2 regions of the Erwinia amylovora genome follow, and region 2 is predicted to be linked to the other one. Evidence: predicted binding sites of a transcription regulator. Region 2 holds the regulator's gene; the other holds the start of a gene.
What was found. Region 2 encodes PhoB, which activates phosphate uptake and scavenging genes when phosphate is short. Its sites were predicted from a motif close to CTGTCATAAAACTGNCNNAT; they were not measured.

Region 1: pitA (inorganic phosphate transporter PitA) is a predicted target of PhoB. The motif match lies at 4,289-4,308, and genes of this name have one in related genera.

The regions. Positions count from the first base shown of each region.
Region 1 covers NZ_CP066796.1:147,535-155,313, reverse strand. The annotation lists gene JGC47_RS00660 (ornithine cyclodeaminase family protein) at 1-466, opposite strand, end outside; gene JGC47_RS00655 (helix-turn-helix transcriptional regulator) at 646-1,479, shown strand; partial or broken gene JGC47_RS00650 (APC family permease) at 1,646-2,973, shown strand; gene JGC47_RS00645 (BaiN/RdsA family NAD(P)/FAD-dependent oxidoreductase) at 2,977-4,161, opposite strand; gene pitA (inorganic phosphate transporter PitA) at 4,403-5,902, shown strand; gene uspB (universal stress protein UspB) at 5,966-6,301, opposite strand; gene uspA (universal stress protein UspA) at 6,600-7,043, shown strand; gene rsmJ (16S rRNA (guanine(1516)-N(2))-methyltransferase RsmJ) at 7,076-7,779, opposite strand, start outside.
Region 2 covers NZ_CP066796.1:1,018,953-1,026,731, forward strand. The annotation lists gene JGC47_RS04690 (AAA family ATPase) at 1-1,067, opposite strand, end outside; gene sbcD (exonuclease subunit SbcD) at 1,064-2,287, opposite strand; gene phoB (phosphate response regulator transcription factor PhoB) at 2,462-3,151, shown strand; gene phoR (phosphate regulon sensor histidine kinase PhoR) at 3,174-4,487, shown strand; gene JGC47_RS04710 (PstS family phosphate ABC transporter substrate-binding protein) at 4,506-5,429, shown strand; gene JGC47_RS04715 (cobalamin-independent methionine synthase II family protein) at 5,699-6,799, shown strand; gene brnQ (branched-chain amino acid transporter carrier protein BrnQ) at 7,303-7,779, shown strand, end outside.

The sequences.
Region 1 (7,779 bases), 870 kb from region 2:
TCGAATCCTTACGTGCCAGATGACGCGCGCCAACGCCGGGAACGGCTCCGGTACGGTACGCCGACAGCAGGTTGGCCGACATATGGGCCAGCGGCGCACCCGTTTCCACATCATTCAGGGTGAACATCAGGATCGAGCGCGGTAGCCCTTTTTCGCGGTTGGCAATATTAGAGCCGTACCACTTCACCCCGGCGGTGCAGAAGCTGCCGCCGAGATAGGCTGGCATCGCCATTAAGCGGCGGTCGGCGGTGGGTTTTGGCATCGTCGGGAACGGGGAGTTTTCCGGGAATGTCACCATCGCGCCGTGCGAGTCATTATTGGATCCAGCCATCCGATAGTCCCCCTGCCAGAGCAGGCCGAACATCTCTTCCATGGTATCCACACAGGCTGGCATATCCGTTACCCCGGCGCGGATCATGTCCTGTTCTGAAAGATAGATAAAATCAATTTTAGTTGAGTCAGACATGCCGATTACCCCGTCAAATGAGTGAGTTACATCTTATTAAACGCTGCGGTACGAATTGAAAATAACGGCCCGCAAGGTGAGCTGTATTGAAGATTTGCGACATGCTGCGATATCAGCGCGCGAAATATGGCACCCGGATTGCATCATCTGTAAGCCATCTCACTGACAGGACTTCGCCTATGTCACATGCCATGCTTCCGCTTCATCGTGCAGATATTTATCCCGAGCAGCCCTGGTTTGTACTCAGTGCGGCGCAGCATTATTCGTTGATCCCCGGCAGCCATCCGGCCATTTCTCAGTTCTACAGTTTTGAAGTGGCACCGTCAGCCAGCCTGACGCTGGCGGTGCCGGACGGCTGTGTGGATATCCTTTTTGATTGTGATGCGGTGCGACCCGTGGCGAGAGTCTGCGGCACCACGCTGGAGGCGCGTAGCGCCGAGCTGTTCTGCAACCATCGCTATTTCGGTGTACGCTTTGCACCCGGCGTAATGCCGGATTTTCTTGATATAACGGCGTGCGAGCTGACCGATGACGAATTTGATTTTCTTGATGTGGTGCCGGACGCACGTCACGCCTGTGAGCAAATCCTTAATACTTCGCTGTTTTCGCAGCAGATCGCGTTGTTTAACACCTGGTTCACCCCCCGACTGGCGCGTAAATCCTCGGCGGTTACCCGCTCGGTGATCCGAACCATCATGCAGCATAAGGGGAATATCCGGGTTGAACAGCTGGCAGCATTAAGCGGCTATACCTGCCGCACCATCCAGCGCCAGTTTCGCCAGGATACCGGCCTGTCGCCCAAGGCATTCGGCCGTATGATGCGCTGCCAGGCCGCGCTGAATAACCTTCACCTGCCCGGCAATCTGTCCTGTTCCGACCTCGCTCTGGATCTGGGTTTCAGCGATCAGTCGCATTTTCTGCGCGAGTTTAAAAAGCTGGTCAGCACCACGCCGCTGGACTATCAGCGCCGCACCCTGCTGGCAGCCGGGGGTAACCGGACTGGCTGCCACTGAAGGCGAAAATTGAACGCGTACAGGCACTAAAAAAGTGCATCTGTTGCACCCCAGCCCTGTCCGATTTTTTCTATCCGCGCCTGTCGCTGCTGATAAATGATGCCAGTCTGTCTCGTGGCTCAGAAGACCTCTTTTGAGCCTTTCACTGACCACTAAGGTGCTGGCAATGAACAACTCGTCCGGTTTAAGAAAAAATACTCTTGGCTTATTTTCTCTGGTGTTCTTTGTTGTGGCGGCGGCATTCCCGTCATCTACATCATGGCCTGCGCCATTCTGATGATTTTCTCGGTCGGATATATCGCAATGAGCCGCCACGTTACCGATTCGGGCGCTTTCTATACCTATATATCGCAGGGGCTGGGCGAAAACTGCGGGGCTTCGGCATCCATCGTGGCGCTGATTGCCTATTTTTCCGTACAGACCGCCGTGGTGTCGATGCTTGGCTTCTTCGCACAGCTCTTTTTGCAGCAGCACCTCGGCGCGCATATTCCGTGGTGGATGCTCAGTCTGCTGTTTGCGGTAATTGCCTGGGTGCTGGGCATTAAGCGGGTGGAAGTCGGCGGCAAACTGCTGGGCGTGCTGATGCTGGCGGAAGTGGCGATCGTGTTACTGACTGACGTGATGCTGCTGGTGAAAAAAGACGGGCCGCTGAATATCAGCTCGTTCGAACCTGCGGTATTTATGCACGGTAATCTCGGCATCGCCTTTGTGTTCGCTATCGCTTCATTTATCGGCTTTGAGTCAACGGCAATCTACGCTGAAGAGTGCCGCGACCCGCATAAAACCGTGCCGCGAGCCACCGTCTGCGCCCTGCTGATCATTACCGCCTTTTTCTGTTTTACCAGCTGGTCGCTGGTGCAGGCCTATGATTTCGACCGACTGGTGCAAATTGCGCGTCAGGATCCCGGCAATTTCATCTTTGATATTACCCGGCAGTATGTGGGTCAGTGGGCGGTCGATATCATGTCGTTACTGCTGATCACCAGCCTGTTTGCGGCATCGCTGGCTTTCCACAACAACATTTCACGCTATATCTTCAATATCAGCCGCGATGGACTGATCTGGAAAGAGCTGTGCAGTACTCACCCGACTAACGGCACGCCACACAATGCCAGCCACGTTCACAGCGTTATTTTGCTGCTGCTGTTGGCAGGAATGGGTAGCGTTGGCATCGATCCGATGGCGCAGATTTTCGCCTTTGGGTCGGCCATTGCTACTCTTTCAATTCTGGTGCTACAGGTGGGCGTATCAGTGGCCGTGATTGTGTTCTTCCGCCGCAAGGAAACGCATGGTTTCAGTAGCTGGCAGGTATTCTGGGCACCGCTGATTGCCCTATCCGCAATGTCGGTAACCCTTATTCTGGTCATTAATAATTTGCAGCTGCTTAGCGGTAGTGATTCAAAACTGGTCAGACTGATCCCGTGGCTTATCGCCATCTGCTGCGCAGCGGGCTATCTGATGTCGATGAAACGCCGGGTGCGTAGCGCGGCGTGAGGGCTACAACGCCTGTGCGCACGCCCAGGCCGAGCTCCACGCCCACTGGAAGTTATAGCCACCCAGCCAGCCGGTGACATCGACCACTTCTCCAATAAAGTAGAGTCCGGGCACATCGCGTGCTTCCATAGTTTTAGACGACAGCTGGCTGGTGTCCACGCCGCCAAGCGTCACTTCAGCAGTACGGTAGCCTTCGGTGCCGTTTGGCTGCACGCGCCACTGATGCAGGGCGCTGGCTAACTCGCCCTGCTGGCGGCTGTTCAGCTGTTTCAGGGTACACTCCGGTACCCTGCCCAGCAGCTGCAGGCATTCAACCAGACGCTTGGGCAGCAGCTTAGCAAGGGTATTTTTCAGGCTCTGATTAGGATGGGCGTGGCGCTCATTATTCAGAAAAACATCCATGTCCTGCGCGGGCGACAGGTTAACGGTAATAAACTCCCCCGGCTGCCAGTAGCTGGACAGTTGCAATGCTGCCGGCCCTGACAGGCCACGATGGGTAAACAGCAACGCTTCTTTAAAGACGGTGCCGTCTTCGGCGGCGATCGTCGATGACACCGACACGCCGGATAAGGTCTGCAATTGTGCCAACAAGGGTTTATGCAGGGTAAACGGCACCAGTCCGGCACGGGTGGGGAACACCTTTAAACCAAACTGTTCAGCAACTTTATAGCCAAATGGCGATGCACCAAGACCCGGCATCGACAGGCCGCCGCTGGCGATCACCAGTTTCCCGGCCCGAACTTCTGCGCCGTTCAGCTGTAACCTGTAGCCGCCTTCATCGCGTGTCAGTTCAACAACCTCACTACGCAGACGCAGCGTCACCTGCCCTTCCTCACACTCTTTCAGCAGCAGATCGACTACCTGCTGCGCGGAATCATCACAAAACAGCTGGCCCAGAGTCTTCTCATGCCAGCGAATTGCATGGCGATTCATCAGGTCGATGAAGTCCCACTGGGTGTAACGCGCCAGCGCAGATTTGCAAAAATGCGGGTTTTGCGACAAGTAGGCTGCAGGTTCAGTATAGAGGTTGGTAAAGTTGCAGCGCCCGCCGCCGGACATCAAAATTTTACGTCCGGCCTTTTTGCCATTATCAATCAGCAACACGCGCCGTCCCTTTTGCCCGGCGTGAGCCGCGCAGAACAGGCCAGCCGCACCGGCGCCAATTACGATTACGTCAAACGTCTCCACAACGCACTCCGCCCAGGCCCAAAAAAAGCTGATTGTAGTGAGTTGAAGGCGTGGTTACCAGCTTCACGCCAAAACAGCGACAAAACATTTTTTTAACTTTTTGATTTGAAAATAATTTCAATGGAAAACGTCACATTACTGACGCATTAATGTTAAAAAAAGTCTATATTTCACTTTCCCCGGGTGCGGTTTGTCGCTGATAATGCGCCGCGTTCATGTCCTCAAAAATGGCGTAACGCTTATGCTACATCTGTTTGCTGGTCTCGATCTCAATACCGGCCTGTTATTAATACTTGCTCTGCTGTTTGTCTTGTTCTACGAAGCTATCAATGGTTTCCATGATACGGCCAACGCGGTGGCGACCGTCATCTATACACGTGCAATGCGATCGCAGTTAGCGGTCGTTATGGCGGGGGTATTTAATTTCTTTGGCGTGCTGCTGGGCGGCTTAAGCGTGGCTTATGCTATTGTCCACCTGCTACCAACCGATCTACTGCTTAACGTAGGGTCTGCACACGGGCTGGCCATGGTCTTCTCCATGCTGCTTGCCGCTATCATCTGGAACCTCGGCACCTGGTATTTCGGCTTACCGGCTTCCAGTTCCCATACTCTGATCGGTGCCATCATTGGTATTGGCCTCACCAACGCGTTGCTGACGGGCACCTCGGTGGTGGATGCGCTTAATATCCCTAAAATGCTCGGTATCTTTATGTCGCTGGTCCTTTCACCGATTGTCGGCTTAGTGATTGCCGGCGGGCTGGTGTTTATTCTGCGGCGCTACTGGAGCGGGAATAAAAAACGGCGGCGTATTCATATGACGCCGGCAGAACGCGAAAAGCTCGACGGCAAGAAAAAACCGCCGTTCTGGACCCGGATCGCACTGATTGTCTCGGCGATTGGCGTCAGCTATTCGCACGGCGCTAACGATGGTCAAAAAGGGATCGGGCTGATTATGCTGGTGCTGATCGGCGTTGCGCCAGCCGGTTTCGTGGTCAACATGAACTCCAGCGGTTATGACATCACCCGTACTCGCGATGCGGTCAACCACCTGGAGCAGTACTACCTGCAGCATGCCTCTTCCCTGGAGCAGGTTATCCAGATGTCTCCCCCTGCGCTGCCGACGCCGGAAGAGCAGCAGTCCGGGCCGAACGACTTTCACTGTGATGCGGCACGCGCTTTACCTGCTCTTCATCTGACACAGGGGCTGTTGAACAACCTTTCCAGCTACGATGCTCTGAACGTTGAGCAACGCAGCCAGCTACGCCGCCTGCTGATGTGCATTTCAGATACCGCAGAAAAAGCTGCCAGGCTGCCAGAGACCACGTCTGACGACAAACGTTTCCTGACCAAGCTGAAGGACGACCTGCTGAATACCGTTGAGTATGCCCCGGTATGGATTATTGTTGCCGTGGCGTTAGCTCTGTCGCTGGGCACCATGGTTGGCTGGCGTCGTGTTGCTACCACCATCGGTGAGAAAATCGGCAAGAAAGGCATGACGTATGCTCAGGGGATGTCGGCGCAGATGACGGCGGCGGTATCCATTGGCGTGGCCAGCTATACCGGGATGCCGGTCTCGACTACCCATGTTCTCTCCTCCTCCGTAGCCGGCACCATGCTGGTTGATGGCGGTGGCGTTCAGGGGCGTACTATTAAGAACATCCTGCTGGCGTGGATCTTCACCCTGCCCATCTCGATTTTGCTTTCAGGTGTGCTTTACTGGCTGGCGTTGAAACTGATTTAACACGGCAGACTCACCGCACAAGGGATGCCAGTCACAGAAGTGACTGGCATTTTTTTCCCGGTGTTAGTGCCAGATAACCAGCCCCATCAGGCCGATCGCTACCAGCCCACAAAGCGCGCTGGTTAATATAAATTGCCCACGTAGCCGCTGGCAGCGGCGGATAAACTCGTCATCGTGATGGTCAAGATAGCGCTGCGCCCAGATATAGCCGATAAGCCGTACCTGCTTGCCCGGCTGGCCATGAGAAGTAAAGAAACCGGCCCCGTCCACATACTGATACAGCAGCGGATCGCAGCCGCGAAGCACTACCAGCAGCGCACGCAGAGAAGAGTAGTAGCGTGCCATATTGATCACACAGACGACACAAAGAGCCCAGAATAGCGCAACGGTGCTGATCATCATCTCCCTCCCGGCCATTCATCGCGCAAATGCGTGGACACCTGACGATGACTCCGCCACCCTCATAATTGAGATTCTTGTTGCCAAGCGCTCGACGGTATAAAAAGGTGCCTGTAACCGTCAATATTCAGTGTAGGAGATCTGTTTGATTTTTTTCCAGCGTGATGTCCCCATTCGCAATTAAATAGTTGAAAGATGATATGGCTTTCGCCTGCATAAAGGCCGCCGAAGGCCACAACAATTAGCAACATTTTTCGCTATACTGCTTGTCAACACTTACGCGCAAAGGAGTCATTTCATGTCTTACAAACACATATTGATTGCCGTCGACCTTTCGCCAGAAAGCAAGCTGCTGGTCGACAAGGCCGTATCGTTGGCCCGCCCCTATAACGCCAAAGTGTCGCTGATCCACGTTGATGTTAACTACTCAGATCTGTATACCGGACTGATCGACGTTAATCTTGGCGACATGCAGAAGCGACTTTCTCAAGAGACGCACAGTGCACTGACCGAACTGTCGGCCAGCGCCGGTTATCCGATTGCGGAAACCCTGAGCGGCAGCGGTGACCTTTGCCAGGTTCTGGTCGATGCCATCAAGCAGTATCAGGTGGATTTAGTGGTTTGCGGCCATCACCAGGATTTCTGGAGCAAGCTGATGTCCTCAGCGCGCCAGCTGATCAACACTATTCATGTTGATATGTTGATTGTCCCTTTGCATGATGATGACGACGACGACGACTGACACCGGGACCGGCGGCAATAGCGGGACCGTTGTCAGAATAAGAGCGGGGCGTAGATATCAAACCGGTGACTTTTGGTGGTCACCGCGTTTAACGTATTGATGCCTGCCAGCGGCGGCGCGTAGTCCGGGCGCTTCACCACTACGCGCTTCTTCGCCAGTCTACGCGCGGGCTGCAATAGCCCGTCCGCATCGTCATCCGCGCCGACCAGCGACTGGAACACGCGCATCTCTTTTTTCACCAGCGCACTTTTCTGCTTATGCGGGTACATCGGGTCGAGGTACACCACATCGGGTGGCGGAGTGATGTCGGTCAGCGCCAGCAGACTGGAAGCATGCAGCAGCGTCAACCTTTCGCGCAGCCAGGAACCCATTTCCGCATCGGCATAGCCACGGCGTAAACCATCGTCAAGCAGCGCCGCAACCACCGGGTTGCGCTCAAGCATACGTACCCGGCAACCAAGCGCCGCCAGCACAAAGGCATCGCGCCCCAGCCCCGCCGTGGCATCGACCACGTCCGGTAAATAGCCGCTTTTAATGCCAACGGCTTTTGCCACCGCCTCACCCCGGCCACCGCCGAATTTACGCCGATGCGCCATCGCGCCGCTGACAAAATCTACAAATATGCCGCCAAGTTTAGGCTCATCGCGCTTGCGCAGCTCAAGGTGCTGTGGCGTAAGAACCAGCGCCATCGGCGCGCTGTTGTCGTGTTCCAGCTGCCAGCGGGCGGCTAAAACAG
Region 2 (7,779 bases):
TCCTGCTGAAGTTGCTGAATTTTAGCGCTTTCCTGCAGGCGAGCAGTTAGCGATTGTTGGTGCTCACTTCGCTCGCGGGCCAGCTGCTCAGACTGTTCGCCCAGCGTGGTGAGCTGGTGATCCAGAGGAATGACCTGCTCGGTCATCAGCGTTTCCTGCTGTTGGCGAAGCAGTTGGTGATCCTCGTGGTTCTTCAGCGCCTGCTGCTGCTGAAGATCTGCCGCAGCAAGCTGCTGCCGGGCCTGCTGTAGCTGTTCATCCAACTGCTGGCGCTGGCGGGAAAGCTGCTGCTGCTGCTGCTGTAATCTGTCCAGCTGTTGCAGTTCCTGTAACGTCTGCTGCTGGCTTTGCTGCTGTGAAGTGAGTGCCTGCTCATCGGCAATCAGCTGTGCCAGCTGGCCAGCCAGGTTTTGCTGCTGCTCCTCGCCCAGCAGATCCATCGCCGCAGCCTGGGCGCGCAGCCCGTCCAGCGCCGCTTTCGCCTCTTTGTGGCGCTCGAATACCGCCGACGACAGGCGGCCGTAGATCTCGGTGCCGGTCAGCTCTTCCAGCAGCTCGGCGCGATCGCTCGCTTTGGCATTGAGGAAAGCGGCAAACTGCCCCTGTGACAGCATCATCGATTTGGTAAAACGCTCGAAGTTCAGCCCGGTCAGGCTGGTGATAACATCCTGCTTCTCTTTCGCCTTATCGGCGACGATATGATTATCTGCGCAGCGCGCCAGCTCGACGCGCGGCGCCTGCAGCTTGCCGTCAACGGCACCGCGTGCGCGGTTCTGACTCCAGAATGCGCGCCAGGCAACGCCTTTTACCTCAAATTCCACCTCCGCGAGACATTCGGCAGTATCGCGCGTCATCAGGTCGTTCTGTGACTGGGTGATGCTTTTCAGGCGCGGCGTCTCGTGGTAAAGGGCAAGGCAGATGGCATCGAGCAGGGTGGTTTTCCCTGAGCCGGTCGGCCCGGTGATGGCAAACAGGCCATTGCTGGCAAAGGGTTCTGCGGTGAAATCGATTTTCCATTCGCCCTTCAGCGAGTTAAGGTTTTTAAAGCGCAGGGTAAGAATTTTCATGATGGCTGCTCCTCATGGCGCACCGCTTCCAGCGTCTGCGCAAACAGCGCGCGCACGCGTTCCAGCCGCTCCGGCTGTTCCGGTTCTGATCCCAGCCGCCGTGCAAACACCTCTTCAACGCTCAGTTCACTCAGGGTTTCATTATTCTGGCGTGCTATCACCTGCTCACGCTGTTCGCGGCTGCGGCGCAGCAGTACCACTTCCACCGGCAGCGCGGCGGTCAGTTCCTGTATGCGGCGCTGATGGTCGCTAAGGTAAGCATCGGTAACGATTTCAATATCCAGCCAGGTGGTTTTGCCCTGTGCATCAGGCACCAGCAGTGCCAGCTGCTGCTCAATCTGTTCCAGTGAGCCTTTGATCATCTGCATCGGCTGAAACAGCGGGATCGGCAGCGCGGTCACCTCGCTAAGCTTGCCTGCACTGAAATCAACGCGCATCACGCTTTTAGCCTTGCCCAGTTCGTCAAAACTGAGTGGGATCGGCGAGCCGCTGTAGCGGATATGCTCGCTGTCAGCGATGCGCTGGGCGCGGTGGATATGGCCAAGGGCGATATAGTCCGCCGGGGGAAAGCAGTCGGCCGGGAAGGCGTCCAGCGTGCCGATATAGATATCGCGTACCGCGTCGCTTTTGGTCACGCCCATCGTGGTCAGATGACCGGTCGCGATAATCGGTAGCGCTAAACCGAGAGCATCGCGCTGCGCCAGCGCTTGCTGCCAGCAGCGCTGATAGTGTTCGCTGATGGCTTCCAGCAGGCTCTGCTGTTTTTCACGCCCCGACTGCCCGCTCTGGCTGCGCAAAATATCACGCGGACGTAAAAACGGAATGGCGCACAGCAGGGCGCCCGGCTGGCCGTCGCGGCGGTTCAGCACCAGCACCTGCTGACGGATATCGTCACAGGCTGCGGCAATCACCCGGGTATTCAAACAGGCCAGCAGCTCACGCGACTCATTCAGCGTGGCGACCGAATCGTGATTGCCGCCCAGCACCACCAGCTGGCAGCGGGTTGGCTGCAACTTGACCACAAAGCGGTTGTATAGCTCACGGGCGTAACTCGGCGGGGTGCCGGTATCGAAGATATCGCCCGCAACGATAATCGCATCGGCCTGCTGCGCTTCTGCCTGTTCCAGCAGCCAGTCGAGAAAAGCCTGATGCTCGGCCGCCCGGCTTTTGGTGTAGAAAAACTGGCCGAGATGCCAGTCGGCCGTATGAATGATGCGCATGGTGCTCCCTTCATGGCAGAACGCGAAGCGGTGATTATAAACCTAAAGCCGCACGGATATTTAATTCGTTGCCTCTCCTTTCCTGAGGGTGCTTTTTTCATAAAATTGTCATAAAACTGACGCATAATGGCGCGGCATATCCCGTGACAATCTGTCACCGCAGCAGGAGCAATAATGGCAAAGCGCATTCTTGTGGTCGAAGATGAAGCCCCAATCCGTGAGATGTTGTGTTTCGTTCTGGAACAAAATGACTATCAACCGATAGAAGCCGCGGATTATGACAGCGCGCTCAGTTTGCTGATTGAACCCTGGCCAGATTTGATTCTGCTGGACTGGATGCTGCCCGGTGGCTCCGGCATCCAGTTTATTAAACACCTGAAGCGTGAAGCGATGACGCGCGACATTCCGGTGATGATGCTGACCGCCCGCGGCGAAGAAGAAGATCGCGTGCGTGGCCTGGAAGTCGGCGCTGATGATTACATCACCAAACCTTTCTCCCCGAAGGAGCTGGTGGCACGGATTAAAGCCGTGATGCGGCGCATTGCTCCGATGGCGGTAGAAGAGGTGATTGAGATACAGGGGCTGACTCTCGATCCGTCGTCTCACCGCGTGATGTCAGGCACCCAGCCGCTGGATATGGGGCCAACCGAATACAAACTGCTGCACTTCTTTATGACGCATACGGAGCGCGTATACAGTCGTGAGCAGTTGCTAAACCACATATGGGGAACTAACGTTTATGTCGAAGACCGTACCGTCGACGTTCATATTCGCCGTCTGCGCAAAGCGCTGGAACTGAGCGGGCACGATCGTATGGTGCAGACGGTTCGCGGAACAGGTTATCGTTTCTCTGCACGTTATTGATCGCTCGCACGGAGTCTGAATCGTGTTGGAACGCCTCTCCTGGAAGAGATTACTGTTTGAGCTGCTGCTTGCCAGCCTGCCGGCGCTGATTATCGGACTCATCGTGGGCGGGTTGCCCTGGCTGTTGCTGGCTTCCGCGCTCTGCGTGCTGGTTTTTCACTTCAACAATCTTCTGCGCCTGTCGCACTGGCTGTGGGTGGACCGCAGCATCAACCCGCCCAGCGGACGCGGCAGCTGGGAGCCTCTGTTCTACGGCCTGTATCAGATGCAGGCGCGCAACCGCCGCCGCCGCCGGGAACTTGGCCATCTGATTAAACGCTTTCGCAGCGGAGCAGAATCGCTGCCGGATGCGCTGGTGTTGACCACCGACGAGGGCACGATTTTCTGGTGTAACGGGCTGGCTCAACAGCTGTTGGGGCTGCGCTGGCCGGAAGATAATGGTCAGAACATTCTCAACCTGCTGCGTTACCCCGAATTTACCCGCTATTTGCGCCAGCGTGATTTCGCGCATCCGCTGACGCTGGTTTTGAACAGCCAGCGCCATCTGGAGTTTCGCATTATGCCCTACAGCGAAGGGCAGTGGCTGCTGGTGGCGCGCGATGTGACGCAAATGCACCAGCTGGAAGGGGCGCGCCGCAACTTCTTTGCCAATGTGAGCCACGAGCTGCGCACGCCATTAACCGTGTTGCAGGGGTATCTGGAGATGATGAATGACCCGGTGCTGGAAGGTCGCCTGCGGGCTAAAGCGCTGCAAACCATGCAGGAACAGGCGAAACGCATGGATAGCCTGGTGGGTCAGCTGCTGACGCTGTCGCGCATTGAGGCGGCTCCGGCGCACGACCTGCATGAAATTGTTGATGTCCCAATGATGCTGCAGGGTTTGCAGCGTGAAACGGAATCGCTCAGTCAGGGGCGTCATCAAATCCAGTTCAACAGCGACCCGAATCTACGCGTATATGGCAATGATGAACAGCTGCGCAGCGCCATCTCCAACCTGGTTTATAATGCGGTGAATCATACCCCCGACGGCACAAGGATTGTGGTCAGCTGGCAACGCAGCGACCGGGGAGCCGAGTTCAAGGTCGCAGATAACGGTCCGGGCATCGCGCCAGAGCACTTACCGCGTCTGACTGAACGTTTCTATCGCGTTGATAAGGCACGATCCAGACAGACCGGGGGAAGCGGGCTGGGGCTGGCTATCGTAAAACATGCGCTCAGCCACCATAATGCGCGGCTGAATATCAGCAGCGCGCCGGCAGCTGAAACCTGTTTCAGCTTTCAGCTGCCGCTCAGGATGATTGTGGGTGCTGAACCGGGCGGCTGCATGCGGCCTTAATCACACGGAACTCTCACCATGAAAAATCTCATCGCGCTGGCGTTGCTGCTGATCTGCATAGCGGCTAAGGCCAAAGAGGGCATGCTGGCGGGTAATTTGAACAGCGTCGGCTCCGATACGCTTGGCAACCTGATGGCGCTATGGGGAGATCACTTCAGCCAGCAGTATCCCGGCGTGAATGTACAGATCCAGGCGTCGGGATCGTCTACGGCCCCCACGGCGCTGGCGGCCGGGGCTGCGCAACTGGGCGCGATGAGCAGGCCGATGCAGGCAGCAGAACGCCAGCTGTTTGCAGATCGTTATGGTTATCCGCCGCTGGCGGTGCCGGTGGCTATTGATGCGTTGGTGGTGGTGGTAAATCAGGATAATCCGTTAGCCGGACTGAATGCCCGCCAGCTGGATGCTATTTTCTCCGTCACGCGGCTTTGCGGAGGAGCGCTTTCCCCCCATAGCTGGGGGGATCTGCAGCTGACTCAGCCCGGCTGGGCGCAGCGCGGCATCCAGCGCTTTGGCCGTAATTCTGCCTCTGGTACGTGGGGGTTTTTCAAACAGCAGGCGTTGTGCAACGGTGATTTACGCCGTGATGTTGGCGAATATCCTGGCTCTGCGGCGGTGGTGCAGGCGGTTGCCGGTTCGCTCAACGGCATTGGCTATGCCAGCGCCGGATTTCATCTTAGCGGCGTTAAAGTGCTGCCGTTGGCGCGAGATGAGAATAACTGGATCAGCCCCACGGCTGAAAATATCCGCAGCGGCCGTTATCCCTATGCGCGTCCGCTTTACATCTATGTCAATAAAGCGCCGGACAAACCTCTGGAGCCGCTTACCGCCGCGTTTCTCCGCCTGGCGTTATCGGGCGCTGGCCAGGCGTTGGTCAGTCAGGCTGGCTATCTGCCCCTATCTGAAGCGCAAAGGGAGCAGGCGCTGGCGATGATGGCGCAATAATGACATCAGTTTGCAGCAGTGATGAGGTTGCAGAGCCGCCAAAGAAGGGCTTTGAGTCAAATGCAACGCCGTTCGTTACCGAACGTCCCCGGTCTTTTTCAGCATAATGAATTTTTCTCAGTCACCATGAAATTTTGTCGTTTGCGAGATGGGGATCCTCATGACACTGTGAGAAACGGATATTTAGACGTCCAGAAGTCTAAAATAACCCACCGTAACTATTGCGCGGCGCAATGATCCGCCCGCGTGCAGGCCAGGAGTGAGCTGACATGACAACATCCGTACCTTATCGCGCTGAAGTGGTTGGCAGCTTTCTGCGCCCTGCAGCAATTAAGCAGGCGCGCCAGCAGTTTGCCGCCGGTGAAATTGACGCGGCTGCGTTACGCAGCATTGAAGATGAAGAGATCCGTAAAGTGGTTGCCAGCCAGCGAGCCAGCGGCCTGCAGGTGGTGACCGATGGGGAGTTCCGTCGCGCCTGGTGGCACTTCGACTTCTTTGACGGGCTGGATGGCGTAGAGCGCTACGAAGCAGAGCAGGGCATTCAGTTTAACGGCGTGCAGACAAAAGCGCGTGGCGTGAAGGTTACCGGCAAACTGGGTTTCAGCCATCACCCGATGTTAGAGGATTTCCGCTTTCTGCAAAGCATCAGCGGGGATGCCGTGGCAAAAATGACCATTCCCAGCCCCAGCGTGCTGCATTTCCGTGGCGGGCGTAAGGTCATTGATGCGCAGATTTATCCGGATCTGGACGTCTATTTCGACGACCTTGCACAAACCTGGCGCGATGCAATCCGGGCATTCTACCAAGCAGGTTGTCGCTATCTGCAACTGGATGATACCGTTTGGGCTTATCTCTGTTCTGACGACCAGCAGCAGCAGATACGTGAGCGCGGTGACAACCCGGAAGAGCTGGCCCGTACCTACGCGCGGGTGTTGAATAAAGCCATTGCAGGCAAGCCGGACGATTTGCAGATCGGCCTGCATGTTTGCCGGGGCAATTTCCGCTCAACCTGGATCTCCGAAGGTGGCTATGAACCGGTCGCGGAATTGCTGTTTGGCGGAGTCAACGTTGATGCCTTCTTTCTTGAATATGATAATGAGCGTTCGGGCGGCTTCGAGCCGCTGCGCTTTATCAAAAAAGGCAAACAGCAGGTGGTGCTGGGCCTGATCACCACTAAGAGCGGAGAGCTGGAAGCGGCGGCAACCATCGAAAAACGTCTGCGTGAGGCCGCGCAGTTCGTCAGCATGGACCAGATTTGCCTTAGCCCGCAGTGTGGCTTTGCCTCTACCGAAGAGGGTAACAGCCTGACGGAAGAGCAGCAGTGGGCCAAGCTGCGCCTGGTGGTGGATGTTGCTAACCGCGTCTGGTAAAAAACGCATTGTGTGCATCAGGCGCGGATCTGTGCGCCTTTTGTGCTGCTTTTTCGGTCTGTCGCCAAAATTAACGCGGCGCAGACGAAAAAAAATACAAATCATGTAACGCAATTCTGTCCTCATCTAAGCATATACACTGGTTGGCTGATTTTTTACGGTATATTCATCTGCTTTCTCGATCCCGTATTGCCTTTTACCGCTATAAACGGTCTACTTAACCCCGTTTCTCGTCATCCCCCTGAATACAAAATAATCAGCTCATATTCACTACCCGTCGCGATGTAATCAGTGTTTTCGACTGCATCGATTTGATTTAGTAGCGTATTTAGAGCATCCAGGGTGATTGGCTGTAAAAATTATTCATCGTGCAGAATTGTGCTAGTTCATTGATTCTTAAGCCTGGTCGTTTCAGATGGCGGGGGTTGATTACTGCAAGGTGAAGTATGGCGAGCAGCGCTGATAACACGACTTTTAACACCACCACAGGCAACACGTTTCTTATGACGCATCGTTTAACTTCAAAAGATATTCTGGCACTGGGCTTTATGACTTTTGCCCTGTTTGTTGGCGCAGGGAACATCATCTTCCCACCAATGGTAGGCATTCAGGCCGGAGAGCATGTCTGGCTTGCGGCTTTGGGCTTTCTGATTACGGCCGTTGGCCTGCCGGTTATCTCCGTGATTGCACTGGCGCGCGTGGGGGGTGGGATTGACGCCCTGAGTTCGCCGATTGGCAAAGTGGCTGGCGTGGTGCTGGCAACCGTTTGCTATCTGGCCGTTGGGCCGCTGTTTGCTACGCCACGTACCGCCACCGTTTCGTTTGAAGTGGGCATTGCCCCGCTGACCGGTGAGGGGGCATTACCGCTATTTATCTACAGCCTGGTCTACTTTGCCCTGGTGATTGGCGTCTCGCTTTATCCCGGTAAACTTCTGGATACTGTCGGCCACATCCTCGCCCCGCTAAAGATTTTTGCCCTG